DNA from 4 places in the Glaciecola sp. MF2-115 genome. Region 1 is predicted to be linked to each of the others. Evidence: predicted binding sites of a transcription regulator. Region 1 holds the regulator's gene; each other region holds the start of a gene.
What was found. The regulator sigma-54, encoded in region 1, starts transcription at its own class of promoters, with help from an activator protein. The targets are predictions, from matches to a motif close to GTTGGCACGNNNNTNGNNT.
Positions count from the first base shown of each region.

Region 2: a site for sigma-54 is predicted at 1,809-1,827, ahead of ACKLNX_RS17640 (PEP-CTERM sorting domain-containing protein). Genes of this name have one in related genera too.
Region 3: a site for sigma-54 is predicted at 1,809-1,827, ahead of ACKLNX_RS13220 (flagellar assembly protein FlgT). Genes of this name have one in related genera too.
Region 4: a site for sigma-54 is predicted at 1,463-1,481, ahead of ACKLNX_RS11970 (S8 family peptidase). Genes of this name have one in related genera too.

Region 1 is NZ_JBLBVM010000053.1:42,301-45,471, reverse strand. Features, by position in the region: gene lptB (LPS export ABC transporter ATP-binding protein) at 1-666, shown strand, start outside; gene ACKLNX_RS11155 (RNA polymerase factor sigma-54) at 724-2,202, shown strand; gene hpf (ribosome hibernation promoting factor) at 2,226-2,513, shown strand; gene ptsN (PTS IIA-like nitrogen regulatory protein PtsN) at 2,527-2,970, shown strand; gene rapZ (RNase adapter RapZ) at 3,040-3,171, shown strand, end outside.
Region 2 is NZ_JBLBVM010000056.1:556,459-559,629, reverse strand. Features, by position in the region: tRNA gene ACKLNX_RS17655 (tRNA-Lys) at 125-200, shown strand; gene nadA (quinolinate synthase NadA) at 357-1,415, shown strand; tRNA gene ACKLNX_RS17645 (tRNA-Ser) at 1,464-1,553, shown strand; gene ACKLNX_RS17640 (PEP-CTERM sorting domain-containing protein) at 1,929-2,822, shown strand; gene ACKLNX_RS17635 (LysR substrate-binding domain-containing protein) at 2,922-3,171, opposite strand, start outside.
Region 3 is NZ_JBLBVM010000055.1:6,452-9,622, forward strand. Features, by position in the region: tRNA gene ACKLNX_RS13215 (tRNA-Arg) at 250-325, opposite strand; gene ACKLNX_RS13220 (flagellar assembly protein FlgT) at 498-1,691, opposite strand; gene ACKLNX_RS13225 (LPP20 family lipoprotein) at 2,042-2,530, shown strand; gene ACKLNX_RS13230 (flagella synthesis protein FlgN) at 2,608-3,039, opposite strand; gene flgM (flagellar biosynthesis anti-sigma factor FlgM) at 3,047-3,171, opposite strand, start outside.
Region 4 is NZ_JBLBVM010000054.1:4,419-7,589, forward strand. Features, by position in the region: gene ACKLNX_RS11970 (S8 family peptidase) at 1-1,421, opposite strand, end outside; gene ACKLNX_RS11975 (hypothetical protein) at 1,706-2,512, shown strand; gene ACKLNX_RS11980 (SO_0444 family Cu/Zn efflux transporter) at 2,519-3,171, opposite strand, start outside.

The sequences.
Region 1 (3,171 bases):
GACGTAAGCTTAGAAGTTTCTAGAGGTCAGATCGTTGGTCTATTAGGTCCTAACGGTGCCGGTAAAACAACCACGTTTTATATGATCGTGGGTTTAGTGCCACTCGATAAAGGCGAGATTTGTATCGACCAACTCGATATGTCGATACAGCCCATGCATGAGCGCGCTCGTCACGGCATCGGGTATTTACCTCAAGAGGCATCTATTTTTCGTAAATTAACAGTTTATGAAAACTTAATGGCTATTCTACAAACTCGCAAAGAGCTCACAAAAGATCAACGTGAACAACAAGCTGACGATTTAATGGATGAGTTTAATGTCAACCATATTAGAAATAATTTAGGGATGAGTTTATCCGGTGGAGAGCGCCGCCGTGTTGAAATTGCGAGGGCTTTGGCAGCCAATCCAAAATTTATTTTGCTCGATGAACCCTTCGCCGGTGTTGACCCAATTTCTGTTAATGATATAAAGAAGATAATTCAGCAATTAAAAGAACGAAACATAGGTGTATTGATTACAGACCATAATGTAAGAGAAACTTTAGATGTGTGTGAAAAAGCTTATATTGTGAGTCACGGTGAACTGATTGCATCAGGAACTGCTGATGAGGTACTCAGTAACCAAAAAGTAAGAGACGTATATCTCGGCGACCAATTTGTACTATAGGTGTATCATGTTTAGTAATAGGGAAAATTTACCTCTAAAAAGCACTGAAGGAAATCGATGAAACCTTCATTGCAGTTAAAGTTTAGTCAACAACTAACAATGACGCCGCAACTTCAGCAGGCGATTAAATTACTACAACTATCTACTCTTGATTTACAACAAGAAATTCAAGAAGCGCTTGATTCTAATCCTTTATTAGAAATAGATGAATCAGATCGCAACGGTGAAAACTCTAATAATGACTCAGATACTCAAGGTGATCTTGATACGAATAATTTGAGCGCTGATAATTCAGATAATGTTGATAGCCACGATGCTCTCGAAAACAATCAAATACCCGACGACTTACCCATAGATAGCTCATGGGAAGACTACATGAGCTCATCTTCTGCACCAGCGAACATATCTAATGGTCCCGCTGACGATGATTATGTGTTTCAGGGCGAAACGACTGAGAACATTCAAGACCATCTTATTTGGCAAATGGAATTAACCCCCTTCTCAGAAATTGATCGTTCGATCGCAATAGCTATTATCGACTCTATTGATGAATCTGGTTACTTAACTGTTAGCTGCGAAGAAATATTAGATAGTTTACAAAACGAAGAGATCGAACTGGACGAAGTTGAATGTGTATTAAAGCGTATTCAAATGTTTGATCCAATTGGCGCTGGTTCTCGCAGCCCGCAAGAATGTTTAATGGTGCAATTGGCGCAATTCGATTCGAACACACCGTGGTTAGCTGAAGCAAGATTGTTACTTACAGAGCACTGTGATCTTCTGAGCAGCAAAGATTATCGAACATTAATGCGTAAAACGCGTTTGAAAGAAGATCAACTGCGTGAAGCAATGCGTTTGTTGCAAACTCTCAACCCTCGCCCAGGCAGCGCGATCCCCGTTAAAGATTCTGAATACGTCATTCCTGATGTAACGGTTGTGAAAAAAAATGGCCGTTGGACTGTGGAGTTAAACGACGACTCTTTACCGCCCTTAATTGTCAATAAAGAATACGAAGCGCTTAGTAAAAGCACAAAAAATTCGAACGATTCTCAATATATAAAGTCACATCTACAAGAAGCAAAATGGTTTATTAAAAGCTTAGAAAGCCGCAATGAAACTTTACTAAAAGTATCTCATTGTATTGTTCAGCAACAAATGGGATTTTTTGAGCATGGGCCTGAAATGATGCGTCCAATGGTCTTGAATGATGTTGCTGAAATGGTGGACATGCACGAATCAACTATTTCTCGAGTGACCACTCAGAAATATATGCATACACCTAGAGGGATTTTTGAGCTTAAGTACTTCTTCTCTAGTCATGTTTCAACCGAATCAGGCGGAGAGTGTTCATCGACAGCCATTCGAGCATTAATCAAAAAGCTTGTAGCTGCAGAAGTAGCGAGTAAACCACTTAGTGATAGCAAGATTGCGCAGTTGTTGGCCGATCAAGGTATTCAAGTTGCACGGCGAACCATTGCGAAATATCGAGAGTCTCTCTCGATTCCCCCGTCGAACCAACGAAAAAGTCTATTGTAGACTACATAAGAGGACGTAACATTATGCAAATAAATCTAACTGGTCACCACGTTGATATTACCGATTCACTCAGAGCATACGTCGACACCAAATTCGAAAAGTTAGAGCGACATTTCGACCATATAAGCAATGTCCATGTCGTATTGAATGTAGAAAAAATCAAGCAAAAAGCTGAGGCGACACTACACTTAAAAGGTGATGTGGTGCACGCTAATGCTGAACATAATGATATGTATGCCGCCATAGACGGATTAATTGACAAGTTAGATCGCCAAGTGATCAAACATAAGGAAAAATCAAAGCGACATTAGTCGTCAACGTATTATGATTATATCTGATATTATTTCACTGGATCGCACTGAATGTGCGGTTCAGTGCCAAAGCAAAAAAAGAATTTTTGAAGTCATTAGCGAAATTGCGGTCAAAGAAAATCCACAATTAGATATCGGCGACGTCTTGTCTAGCATGTTAGCTCGAGAAAAAATGGGAAGCACTGGTATCGGTAATGGTATAGCTATTCCACATGGTCGCATTGAGGGTATAAGTGATATTGTCGCCATTGTTGTAACGAGTGAAGAAGGGATTGAGTTTGATGCTATAGATGACAAACCCGTGGACATTTTTTTTGCTTTATTAGTCCCTAGCGAACAAACGCAAGAACATCTTCAAACGCTATCGTCCATTGCCCAAAAACTCAGTGAAAATAGTATTGTTAAAGCCATAAGAAGCGCAAAAAGCCGAGATGAAATCATATCCGCTTTAGCCTAAGAAAGCCGACAGCGCGGTTAAATGAAATACCGTTCAGTAACAGTCAACAGATTATAAGGTCCTATATACGTGAAGCTTTTGATTATCAGTGGTCGCTCAGGTTCAGGCAAGTCAATTGCACTCAGAGCTTTAGAAGATTTAGGCTACTATTGCGTTGATAATATTCCAGTCAATCTCCTCCCGACTCTTATCCACACATTA
Region 2 (3,171 bases), on a different contig from region 1:
TGCTCACTTTACATGCAGTTTTTTAATTAAATTAAATAAATTGCATTTAAAGGTTGCACCGCGTTTCGATTTCAGTATTATATGCCGCCGTTGAGGTAGATACGCAACGCAAGAAACGCAATTGGGGTCGTTAGCTCAGCTGGTAGAGCAGTTGACTTTTAATCAATTGGTCGCTGGTTCGAATCCAGCACGACCCACCACTTCTTTCTGTTATCTTCAGTTACATCCAAATTTCAAAAAACATAATTTCGCACTAAAACCCAAGCCTGTCTTATAAAATTTATTGCTGCAACTTGTGACCTTTGTATTGCACTGCGTTATACTACGCAAACGACAACAAATTACTTACATCGCATATGACCAACGCAGTACAAGCAGAACGTATTTCTTATCCATTCCCAGCAAAACCTATTCCGATCACTTCGGATTATGCTGAGCAATTGAAATCAGAAATCAAAATACTTCTTCAGCAAAAGAATGCCGTGTTAGTTGCGCATTACTATACCGATCCTGTTATCCAAGCCTTAGCGGAAGAAACCGGTGGCTGCATTTCCGATTCACTTGAAATGGCACGTTTCGGTCGTGACGCAGAACAAAAAACCTTGTTGGTTGCTGGCGTTAAATTCATGGGTGAAACTGCAAAAATTCTAAGCCCAGAAAAGACTGTGATCATGCCAACCCTGGAAGCAAATTGCTCATTAGACTTAGGCTGTCCAGAGAAAGAGTTTTCTGCTTTTTGTGATGCACATCCAGACCATACAGTGGTGGTTTACGCCAATACCTCAGCAGCAGTAAAGGCGAGGGCAGATTGGGTAGTGACTTCAAGCATTGCACTAGAGATTGTCGAGCACCTCGACAGCCAAGGTAAAAAGATAATTTGGGGCCCTGATCGTCATTTAGGCGCCTATATTCAAAAACAAACCGGTGCAGAAATGCTGATGTGGAATGGTGAGTGTATTGTGCATGATGAGTTTTCTGCCCAAGCTTTACTAAAAGCGAAGCATTTGCACCCAGATGCAGCAGTACTTGTGCACCCTGAATCGCCAGCTAGTGTGGTTGAAATAGCAGATGCGGTTGGTTCTACTTCTCAATTGATAAAAGCATCGCAAGACCTTCCTAATCAGAAGTTTATTGTTGCTACTGATAAAGGCATTTTTTACAAGATGCAGCAGTTGTCACCGAACAAGGAGTTTATCGAAGCTCCGACAGCCGGTAACGGAGCAACATGCAGAAGTTGCGCTCTTTGCCCATGGATGGCAATGAACGGCTTAGAAGCGATGAGAGACGCATTACTGAATCATGAAGGAAAAGAAATTTTCGTTGATGAATCATTGCGCCAACGCGCTTTAGTACCCTTAGATAGAATGCTTGGCTTTGCTGCCGAGTTAAATATGCAATTGAAAGGAAATGCGTAAATCAGTACTTGAAAGCTGCCAAGCTTTTACTTACTATACGCGCCCATTGGAGAGGTGGCTGAGTGGCTGAAGGCGCACGCCTGGAAAGTGTGTTTAGGGTTAAACCTAACGAGGGTTCGAATCCCTCTCTCTCCGCCAGATAATCACTGAAGCCCCGTATATTCGGGGCTTTTTTGTATCCTAACTTAAAAACTCACTCTGCTATAAAAAAAACACAGCTTTAGAGCCTAAATGAACGAGCCGTTTCTATATCAATTGCTTACAAATGTGCCTTTACAAAAACGCAGGATGAGAAACGCTGCAAGCCCAGAATCATTGTCAGGTTTTTTTACACAATCTATATTAAAGTACGTATATTTTTTTTAAATATCTGAAAATAATAACTAATTAATTTTTGGCTAGGTTCTTGCTGTCTTGCTTACAGGTATTAATGGATAAAATAAACCTAATTAATAATCAGTGGGTTGGTGACAATGATCACAAACTCAAAACAACAAACAAATGAGAGGACCTATGAAAATTACTAACTGCCTCAAAGTGGTAGCATTTTCGATGGCGTTTACAGCGTCATCTGCGTATGCAGGTATAATTAGTTTTGTCATAACAGCAGATCAAACCTTCACAGTGCCATCAACGGTAACTACATTAAATATACTCGCAATTGGTGGCGGCGGAGGCGGTGCTAACGGCCACCAAGGTGGAGGTGGAGCTGGTTATATTGCTTCTGGAAATTTTTTAGTTAACCCAGGAGATATGTATGCCGTTGTCGTTGGCACCGGTGGGTCTGGCGCTCAAACTGACCCAAATGGAAATAGTATTATTGGCTTAACGGCTGGAACGGCCTCTTCTTTCGGTGGTTTATTGGTGGCTAATGGTGGTGGCGTAGTTAGCGGAATAAACCGAGGCGGACACAATGGTAGCTCCGGTGGTGGTGCTGCATGTAATGCAGGTTCTCAAGGTGGCGCTGGTGGCTCTTTGGGCAGCAATGGCCAATCTTGCGTATCTGGTAATTCAATGCCTATTGGTTTTGGAACAGGTGATTACTCAGCAACATTAGCAAGGTTTTTAGATAACATTTTGTCAGCTGGCGCTGGTGGTGCTGGTGGAACTGGTACACATGCTGGCGGCGGTGGCGCTGGCGGTATTTTAGTTAATGGTACAGGACCGAATGCTGGAGATGGTGCTCAATCATGGAGTGGTAAAGGTGGAGCGGGCTATGGCGCAGGTGGCGGTGCTGGAGGATATAACGGTCAAGTTTCTGGGGCGCGAGTTGCGGGCGGTAACGGTGCCAATGGCCTTGTTTATGTTGAATACTCAGTGGCCGATATACCGGAACCTCAAGCTCTTGCATTGCTAGGACTGTGTTTGATCGGGCTCGTTTTCAGCCGTAAGAAGCTCACAAAATAAGAACTACATAATTACATTGAAAAACATCAACAATTTTGTTGATGTTTTTTTATGAACAAGAAAAAGTTCTATAAACTAAACCATCTAAAACATAAGAAGCTAGCTACCCCCCAAACCCTCAACCAAATAATCCACCAACAACCTAACCTTCGGCGACAAATGCCTATTATGCGGATAAACGGCCCAAATTCCCTCATCGGGCTCTCGGTAGTTATCCAATAAAGTAATCAATGCGCCACTTTCAATATGCTCTTGCACATAATAATCGGGCAGTTGCACAATACCGAGTCCTTTTAGGGCTGCATCTACCAAGCCTAGGCCACTGTTATAGCGCAGTTTTCCTGTTACT
Region 3 (3,171 bases), on a different contig from region 1:
CTTAGAACTAGCAGTAAAGTATAGAATGTCAATTACCTTGGCCGCGCCGCACTAGATAATTACCTTCTAGTAAAAGTGAAAAAATAACCAAATACAGGCTGTGAAAATATATCGTAGAAGGAATGTACGCAATAAAAAATCGCAGAGGAATGTGAACAGTTTTTTGTATATTTAGTCACACCATGGTCACAAGCTTTAAAATATAAGCAAATATGTTACAAAGATTACCAGTCAAAATCGAACAAAAATTGGCCACCCCTAGTGGACTTGAACCACTATCAAAGACTTAGGAGGTCCTCGTTTTATCCAGTTAAACTAAGGGGTGGAGTTGACCTGTAGTATTTTGTGACAAAACGAATTTGAAAACAACTGTGAATCGAAACCTTTGTGACTAAAAGTACCTATGACTGGAACCTTAGGAGGGGATCGCGCTATCCAGCTGTGCCACGAGGACGACTAATCACTATTATTCAACAATACGCTTGATAAAGACAAGTCTATTGTCGAGCAACATAGTCGTTTGGCTGAATATTACCCAGAAGGCTTCGGTCACGACTTGTCACCGTCGCGGTCTCTGCAAAAACTTGAGTAACAACGAGTGTAGTCGGGTGCAATATAAACTGTTTATATTCTTGACCAAAATTGTCCCTGATTTGCTTGAGACTAAATAAAGTAAGTTGGTCTCCCGCTTTTACGTTTTGGTTTTTACCTAAGTTAATTTGCAATTGATTGTTGGAGACCGCCAATATTCTGCCCATTGTGGGCTCGCAAACAGCGTATTCCTCTAAATCGATAGTTGCTTTTTGTAAGCTTTCTAAAACAGCTCTTCCATATCGACTACGCCAAAACTGGTCTGAGTTAACATCGATTTGCTTCGTCATATCAAACTCCCAAGCCTCGGAAACACGATATTGTTTTTTTAGTAACTCTTCGCCGGAAGCGCCGTTGAGAAGGGTTAGAGTGTAAGCAAAATTGCGCACTGCACTGCCGCCATCCCAAAATTTAAAGGCGTTAGCTTGTTGGCGCTCAACACTGATGTCATCAATTGTGATTGCTAAGACATATTGCACATCTGTTTTTTGTGCAAGGCGAGCGGCTTGAATATTTTGATTCGTGCTGTGCCAATTAAGAGTATAGGGCTCAACTTCGCTTAAGCTTAAGCCTGTGCTAATTTGTGAGAATGTTTCTTGAAGCTTATGTGCTGCTGCAGCACCTAGATCATGAATTTGGCCATCTGCAGCCTGGGCGCCATAGCGTATAGGGAAATATGTTGTGGCTAAACGCTTAGTATAATCAGCTGCTGAACATTGTGATTCTTGTGAAAAAATATCAGCACGAATCGAAACTGTGACGTAACCATCCGAATACACTTCATCAATCAATTCAAGTGTGTTCACTTCGCCACTGGATCGAATTTCAATATGGTCATCCATTAATAGGCCATTCGTCATTTGTTGCACGCTTCTAACAGAGGCGCCGGCAAATAGTAGAGCCTGCTTTATGGCTTCTTCTGTCGCTTGGTGCCGGGCCGCCGTTTTATCGCCATTTAGAATTGCCGCTTGTCCCGTAGCTGAAAACCAGGCTGCGTTGGTAGCAAAGCTTAGTAGGATTGAGCCTAATAGAACCGCAAAGCTCAGAGTTTTGCGGCTGTTTATGAAAAGCTTTTGCTTAATAACAGATTGTAATTTCATTGGTCAATTCACTTATATGGCTTATATTATTCATTACTGCACTTATTCTTTACAGCGCATATTCATTTCTGCGCATTGTTAATAATTAGCGCATTGAATGCTTTACTACGTAATGCTATACAAGTTATGTGCCACAGTATGAGTTTCATCTTCTTTACACAGGGTATTTCCTGTTTTGCACACATTTCACTCCGACATGATGAATCATGGTTCATATTTTGCATTGCTTAATCTATCGAGAATGGTTGGTTAATTTATGATTACGCAAGCTAGATATTTCAGCTTTGTTTGAGTCCTAATCAGTCATAACAAACAGTAGTAAGAATACATATAGGTAATTTATGCTAAATATGAACAAGTCAGGCGTCACTAAGGTTCGCACTGCAATTGCGTCGGTAGGACTTATCACACTTTTGGGGCTATCAGGTTGCAGCTCAATGTTCACAAAGCATGTCGAGTGGGAAACAATAGAGCCAGGGACATACCCTGTCTTAAATGCAGTAGGTTATGCACCCATTGATGCTCAACTAGGTGGAGATGAATCTACAAAAACCTTAATGGCGATTAAAGCGTCGAAGCTAGATGCTTATCGTGAATTAGCTGAGCAAGTTTTTGGACAAAAAGTTGACGGCGAACAAGAGTTGGCAAATTTAGTCCTCACAAATAACCAGTTGAAAAGTTCGGTAGAAGGCGTTATCCGTGGAGCTCGTGTAGTCAAAACCTACCCAGTAGGAGAGGACACCTATGCTACGGAGTTAGAACTTGATATGTCGAGGGTATACGATATATATCTATCAACAGCGAAACCTAAGAAAATCCGAAAAGTTACTTACTATTAAAGTGAGTGTTTCAACAAAGCAAAAAAAGCCAGCTTTAAAGCTGGCTTTTTTTTCGTATTAGTTTCTAAACTGATCTTTCAGGCTGTGAAGCCCTTCGAACCAGCATCGCCAGTCGTTTTACCGCTGCGATCATAAGTCATTGATTCACGAGCACGAAGCTCCATCATCAGATTACGCAAGTGAGTAAGGCGAAGTTGGCCTTGTTCAACTGACTTTGCATTAATTTGTGTCAAATATTTACATTCATGAATAATGGCATTACAACCATTCATTGCTGCTAAAGCATCTTCGGTGCTATCACCATTCGCTTTCGCTTTCTCAAATAACGAAGATATTGAACTATCCTGCTCTTCGATATGAGTAAGGAGCTCTTCCTTTTCTTTCAACAAGCCCATTAGCGTCTCTGGCTCTCTCGAGCTGATCAGGTGCAGTTCAGTTTCCAATAGTGCTTTAAGGGCAGTTAACTGTTCTGCTTGTTTATCAATCGCGCTCAATAAACTTGTGATCATTTAGATTCTAAGCTCCATTCCCGAAAATTTGAGATTCCAATTTGGCAATTTTTTGCGCCAATACTTCAGGGTTTATCTTATATTCGCCATCGGCGATAGCTTTTTTCAGTTTATCAACTTTCTCTTGATTAA
Region 4 (3,171 bases), on a different contig from region 1:
GTGCCTGCTAAGTCAGCTTGAATATTAAGACCTCGGTTTGCACAACCTGTCTTTTGGCTTGCAACTGCAGCATATGCATTCACCATTCCATGCCCTTGCTCAAATGGGCTAAATGCCATTTTACCATTAGTAGTCGCAGCCATTTTAGCACTAGAAATGATACGGCATTTTACGTCGTCAGGACTTAGATAAGGGTTATATTGAAGCATTAATGCTGCAACACCTGAAACTACGGCTGAAGCTTGTGAAGTACCAGAAATTTCTTGATATTGCTCGCCTGTAAGGCTTTCAAAAAACTCGCCAAGTGCATATGTTTTGTCAACTTTAGATGCAATATGACCACCATAAGCCACAACCTCTGGCTTAACGAAGCCTTCTATAGTAGGACCTGTTGAAGAGAAAGTAGTTACACGGTCATCACTATAGTCAAACGGTGTGTAGCTATCTGTCATTGCACCAACAGTAATAATGTATGGATTGTTCCCGGGCACTGTGATGCTCATATCATTTTGACCAGAGTTCCCAGCTGAAGTAACAACAACAATTCCTGCTTCCCACAATTTAGATACTGCTTGGTTAATTGGGTCATCCCAATAATTAGATTGTACTTCGCTACCTAAAGAAAGGTTAAGGACTTTGATGTTGTAATAATTACGGTGGTGATAAATCCAGTTCAAACCATCTAATACTTTTGAGTAGCTACTTTGGCCATTTTGATCAAATGCCTTAACTGAGAGAAGATAAACGTCCGGAGCGATACCATTAAACTTACCATTTGGTGCTCTATAACTACTCGCAATTATCCCTGTAACATGACTTCCGTGACCATTGGTATCGTCATTTAACCATCTAGTTTGGACACCTTGAATTGCATCATACTTCGCATAGAATCTTTTATTAGCGTTAGAGTCGTATCTTAGACCGTCGCCATGCTCACCGCCTAAAATAGCTCCGCTATCAAGTACCGCAACAGTTACACCTTTACCTGTAATTCCAAGGTCGTGCAATTTGTCAGCCTCAACTTGAGTAGCAATATAGTTATCAATCGTGGGCGCCTTGCCATCAAGCAGGATGTTACCAAGTGACATGGTAGCTACTGAGCGGTCATCCTGTATACGCACATCATCTAATTTAGCGATAACTTCAGCTTGTGACGGTGTTAACACGGCACTGATTGCATTAATGATCGGGAATTCTCTTGAAACGCTACCGCCGACGCTGTTAACAGCTGTCTTAAGTGTTTCAGAGCCTTTACCTTGAACGATATATGATTTTGGTTGCTCTTTTTTACTTACTACTGCATTTTGATCTGCGTCAGAAAGAAAAAGGTTGGTAACACCGTTAGATGCAACTACTCCAGCGAGCCCTGTAAATGCAATGGATGCGAAGAGCATCGTTTTTACGTTATTGCTGATAGACATGTGTTTCTCCAATTAAAACTTTTTACTGCTTGTGTCTCTTAATGCACACAGTGTGCCAAGATCTAAATAAATTTTAAGGTGCTGAAATGCATGAAGTTTTTCTATTTATTCTATTTTTAGCCACTTTTTAACTTAAGCAGTGACTAAAAATCTGAATTAAAAAGTGGATATCTGATGTTTTGATTCATTATTTAAGTCATATGTAAATTCAAATTAAAAAATGAAACTAAGTTGGTGATAAAGGGGTTTCTTGATTACAATAACTTGAATCTCAAGGAGCTCGAATGAACAGGTTTTTAGTTACCGTAATCGTTATTATGGTTGTTGGCATCACCATATACAGTTATCAATCAATGAATGACGATTCAATTTATGAATTGGATGATGCGACTGAGCTTAGAGAAGATTCTAGTGAAGAAGTGAGTGCTACCACTGACGTCAACAAAAATAGCAATAACGTAATAAGTGCATCACAACAAGCTATCAAAAAGACCAGTCCTAAAAAAGACGAAAGTGGTATTGCTGATGAGGCTTTTCCTTTTGATATCAAATTGCTAGGTTTGGTTTATAGTAAGGACCCAAGTAAGAGTTACACTCAGTTAAATAATGAAGGTCAGATATCTGAGTTCGCTGTCGATGATCAAGTAAATGATACCTCCGTTTATGTGAAGCGAATTAATAAGAACTCGGTTGTATTAGAGTTTGAGTCCGTTGACTACGAACTAAGATTGGGTGAAACAAACAGTTTAGAAGAATCACAGCTGCTTGTTGAGTTTGACGAAATGACAGCTAAAGAAATAGGCTCACGTCCACGCAAGATCGAACACATTGTAAGGCTTTTACCAAACTTGTTTAATGATGGCGGTAAACTAATCATCCCAGGTCAAAACCCAGACTTGTTCAGTGCCGCTCGATTTAAGGAAGGCGACGTACTGTTGGAAGTAAACGACTTTGATATTGATGATGAAAGTAGCTTTGCTGAGCTTCAAAAGCACGTAAGAAACGCTCAAACTCTGAAGTTCGTTGTTAATCGAGCAGGACGACGAGTAACGCTTTACCTCGACATCCCCTCAGAAGCGCTAAAACTATAATTCTAATTAGGCGTTTGATTTACGATTTAGTATCTTTGGTAAATAACGCTTTTGCATTTGATACGCTATAAGCACAGCTAAAATCAATGCGCTTGCTTGGTAAATTATCCCCATCATATCTGAATGCTCACCGTGCGATAAATCAAGTTGCCAGTTAAAATAAGTAAACAACCAATCCAATAGCAACCCCGAGAGTACAGCACTTAGGACTATTGCAAGCAAATAAATAAGTAATTCCCTTTTACCAAGTTCATTTTTTATTACCATTAATGTAGCTATATTTGTTGCTGGGCCAGTTAGCATGAATACGAGAGCCGCTCCGGGCGATATACCAGACATTAGCAAACCCACGGCTATAGGCGTTGAAGCTGTTGCACAAACGTACATTGGAATTGAAATCAATACGATTAGTAACATCGCAAATACGCCTTGGCCATACTCAGTAAAAAATGAATCGGGCACGAAAGTGGTCACTAAGGAGGCAAAGAAAATACCTATTAAAAACCACACCATGAAGTCACGTAGTAATTGACCAAAGCCAAAGGTAAAAGACGAGCTTAACTTTTCCATTAAGGAGGTTTTTTTTACAACGGGCTTACTATGACAGCAGCTCTTAGTTTCAGATGTAGCCTCCTCGATTGGTTTGTCTGTTTTGTCTT